DNA from 2 places in the Peribacillus sp. NPDC096447 genome. Region 1 is predicted to be linked to the other one. Evidence: riboswitches for the same ligand, from Rfam matches in the RefSeq annotation. Region 1 holds a riboswitch; the other holds the start of a gene.

Region 1 (2,210 bases):
ATGCAGCTTTCTCCTGTGCCCTTGAGTACGTGATTGCTAAAGGATATAAGAAAATTGGATACAGCCTCGGCCGTAAAAAGAGCAGAAATAGTTCTCATCGAACAAAGGCCTTTAACGATATCATGAGAAAACATAAACTGTTAAACAATAAGGAATGGCTGTTTGAAGGCAGTTATCACATCAAAGACGGTGAACAATTGTTTCAGGATTGGAATTCAATGATGGACAAACCTGAAGCTCTCATCATCACGAATGATGACACGGCAGCAGGCTTCATTCTTACCGCTAAGAAATCGGGTATAAGGGTACCGGAAGATGTGGCCATTCTCGGCTTCAATAATGATAGCCTGAGTGAAATGCTCGACATCACGACCATTTCCTTACCGCTGGAATGGATTGGTAAAATGGCAGTGGATCTATTTGAGAATCCTGAAGTGGTCAAACATGTAAAACTGGACTATGCCCTTATAAAAAGGCGTACCGTTTAGTTATCAGAATGCTTTATTTTGGTATATCGTCATTTGAATTCTTCCTTATTGCCATCTTTGATTTACTAGGAAAAAATAACCACATAAAATAATCATTGCGATATCCCAGAAGTTATTTTATAATTTTGATATAGTAAAGTTTACTCAATTACTAGCAATCTATTAACGATTGCATGAATTTCATGAGTACAATCGTCCGACGTCACTTACAAGCTGGCGCAACGATATTAGAAAATTGAATACTTCCTCATTTACCGATGAGTTAGAGGCTGCAGCTTATAAAAGTAAAACGGACGAGATTCTGGAAAATTAAAGACTCCGTTTGAAAGGATAAGTTGCCGAAGTTAGGGTATATTCCAAGTATATTCTTGCTGGCGGTGTTACCGAACAGGAACACCACTGTCACGTTTTTTCACAAAGCGTGGGGAGCTATCTTCGGAAGGATAAACGGGTTTATTATAAACAGCCGTCGATCTTTTTCGACTGCTGTTTTTTATTTTTCGTTCCCTTCCAATAAAAAGGAGTGTAACATCAATTGTCAAATTCACAATCAGCATCAAGCCCTACTGAACTGAAAAGGAGCCTGAAAGCGCGTCATTTAATGATGATTTCATTAGGTGGAACGATTGGAACAGGTTTATTTTTAGCTAGTGGCGGGGCCATTCATTCAGCCGGACCCGGCGGTGCCTTGGTGGCATACGCGATCATCGGCATCATGGTTTATTACTTAATGACAAGTCTTGCAGAAATGGCTGCGTTCATGCCAGTGGCCGGTTCGTTCCGTGTCTATGCATCCAAATTCGTAGATCCGTCTTTCGGTTTTGCGATTGGTTGGAACTACTGGTATAACTGGGCAATAACCATTGCCGCCGAATTGGCAGCCGTTGTCTTAATTATGAAGTTCTGGTTCCCGGATAGCCCTTCATTCATCTGGAGTGCCATTGCGTTAATCACTATGTTTCTTATCAATTACATGTCAGTTAAAGGTTTCGGGGAAACGGAATTCTGGTTTGCCATGATCAAAGTCGTGACAGTCGTCATTTTCTTGATTACGGGTGTTCTGATCATTCTCGGAATCATGGGCGGGAATGACCCAATTGGTTTTTCCAATTTCACAATGGGCGAAGGTCCCTTTAACGGAGGGTTCTTCACGATTCTTGGCGTATTCATGGCTGCCGGCTTTTCATTCCAAGGAACGGAATTGCTTGGAGTGACTGCTGGTGAAAGTGAAGATCCAGAAAAAAATATCCCTAAAGCGATCAGATCCGTTTTCTGGCGCATCCTCTTGTTCTATATCCTTGCAATTTTCGTTATTGGAATGATCATTCCGTTTACGGATTCACGTTTATTGAGTCAAGATGTTGCCGTAAGTCCATTCACGCTTGTATTTGAACGTGCCGGCCTTGCATTTGCTGCATCCATCATGAACGCGATCATTTTATCATCCGTACTCTCTGCAGGTAACTCTGGCATGTACGCTTCAACCCGTATGCTATGGGACTTGGCACGTGATGGTAAAGCACCGAAGTTCCTAGGCAAGTTAGATAAAAGAGGCGTACCTGTGAATGCACTTATCGTGACCTCTTTAGTTGGCTGCGTTGCATTCTTAGCTTCATTTTTCGGTGATGGCGTCGTTTATATCTGGTTATTGAACGCTTCAGGCATGGCGGGATTCGTCACCTGGGTAGGGATTGCGATTGCCCATTATCGGTTCCGCAAAGC
Region 2 (2,210 bases), on a different contig from region 1:
TTTATTTATTTAACAAAACAGCTTCTTCGTTACTAGGTTGTAGAGCTATTTGTAGTGCTAATTTTTCTTCATTGTTTAAAGGGACCAGTGGTAAGCGGACACCTCCAACATTTAACCCTCGCATATTTAATGCTGATTTTACCGGTGTTGGGCTTGGTGCCGCAAATAATGCTTTCATAATTGGAAGAAGGTTACGATGTGTAGAAGCAGCACCATGGACATCGCCATTTTTAAAGCTATTTATCATTTCTTGCATTTCATTTCCAATTATATGTGAAGATACCGAAACAATGCCTGTTCCACCGATGGCTAGAACCGGTAATGTTAACCCATCATCGCCGCTGTACAATGTGAAATCACCAGTTGTTTTGCTAATGATTTGTGCCATGGCATCTAAGTCACCACTTGCCTCTTTTACTGCCACAATATTGTTAATTTTTGAGAGGTTAACAATCGTCTCTACTGACATGTTTACAACACTTCGTCCTGGAATATTATAGAGCATTACCGGTAAAGATGTTGATTGGGCAATAGCCTTAAAGTGCTGAAATAATCCTTCTTGAGACGGCTTGTTATAGTATGGGGTAACGAGCATTATTCCGTCGACTCCTGCTGCCTCTGCTTGCTTAGTTAAGTTGATAGAAGCTTTCGTGTTATTTGAGCCAGTTCCAGCTATGACTGGAACTCTTCCATCAACAACTTCAACAACAATTTTGAATAAATCTAGTTTCTCTTCTGTTGTTAATGTAGGAGACTCTCCAGTTGTACCAGCTACAACTAATCCATCAGAACCATTAGCAATTAAATAGTTTACTAAAGTTCTCGTAGCGTTAAAATCAACCTCATTATTATGATTAAACGGGGTAACCATTGCGGTTAAAACTTGGCCAAAATTCATAACTACACACCCTTTTGTATAATATTTTTTAAAAAATTCAGAGGTGGTTAGGGCCATTCAGGAGTAAACGCAAAAAAGCAACAACGAGGGTTCGCTGCTGCAGTAGAAACAATATTTATCAAAAAAATCGTTTCAGCGCGTAAGATAGCCCTCCATATAGTTTCCTATATGACAGTCCTGTATTTATTCAATAGCAGAACCAGCTTCAAGAACATGAGATTCTTTCCGCTTCGGCAAATTCCCCTTTCCACAATAGTCATAGGATCTCATTCTCCTCAAAATGTGTACTAATGGTCTTTGCTCCTCTATCCTCACTTCAAAAGTATGAAGTAAGAAAATATTTAATTGACTGTAATATAACAAGGAATCCTTTCTATTGCAAGGCCAATTTAGAAATATTTTTTTGAATACATGGATAATCAAAGGAAATGGATACGGTATAGGGCTGGATTCATCTTTTTTAGTATTATTTAATTTCAAAAGTTTCAACCTTTTATAGTCAGTTTTTACAATAGATTTAACTTATAGAAGGAATTGGTATTTAACTTATGAATACTTAGAATAATGATCAAGGTGGGGAGGACAGCAAAATATGAAAATCCGTGACGTGGGAAGCAAGAAAACGATCGCTTCAATTGTAAGTAGAACTCCATTGATTCAGGATTGGAACGGGATATGTATAAACAGCATACGTATCTCGTTCCAAATTCATGAGATGAAATGAAAAAAGCCATTAAGATTCATGGGGTTGTTAACAAAAAAAATTGATCACGCATTGAACTGCGAAATGGACTTTTCATAGTAGGCAAAATGGGAAAGATGGCAACAATGGCATTACACCGAGAAAGTCTTTAACAGGAAGTTTGCATTAATAACTTAATAACGACCGGTGTTCGCAGAAATAATTAGAGCCCCACTTGAAGAATAAATACCTGCTTTGGCCAAAGCATTATACGGATCTAAATTCCATAATTGTGCAGTATAACAGGACGTCTGACCTTTCATTATCCATCCGTTTCCACCGGAACTAGCACAACTTGTAAATGCTCTCTTAGTCGTGCCATTAAAACTGTCCACCCAAACATTTGCATAATAATCATAAGGAGCAGACGAATAAAACTTTAAGTAACCCCACGCCGTATGACAATACGCACTTCCTTTTAGCTGCACATATCCAATTTTCACACCGTTTTTATAGATATATTCTGTTTCATAGGTGATTGGGCTTTTAGAAGCACAACCTGTTGAATAAGGGTTTGTATAATCGTAGGACAAGGCAAATGCTTTATTCATCGGTGCAATCGCAAAAAAC

What was found. A riboswitch is a leader RNA that binds a small molecule or an ion and turns the genes downstream of it on or off. The one in region 1 is predicted to bind lysine.
Region 2: it holds a riboswitch for lysine, as region 1 does, so the genes downstream of both, dapA (4-hydroxy-tetrahydrodipicolinate synthase) here and ACIQZD_RS15295 (amino acid permease) in region 1, are expected to answer to the same signal.

The regions. Positions count from the first base shown of each region.
Region 1 is NZ_JBIWEV010000004.1:179,856-182,065, forward strand. Features, by position in the region: gene ACIQZD_RS15290 (LacI family DNA-binding transcriptional regulator) at 1-488, shown strand, start outside; lysine riboswitch at 744-928, shown strand; gene ACIQZD_RS15295 (amino acid permease) at 1,024-2,210, shown strand, end outside.
Region 2 is NZ_JBIWEV010000005.1:233,911-236,120, forward strand. Features, by position in the region: gene dapA (4-hydroxy-tetrahydrodipicolinate synthase) at 2-898, opposite strand; lysine riboswitch at 1,036-1,214, opposite strand; gene ACIQZD_RS18485 (hypothetical protein) at 1,491-1,622, shown strand; gene ACIQZD_RS18490 (DUF2690 domain-containing protein) at 1,775-2,191, opposite strand.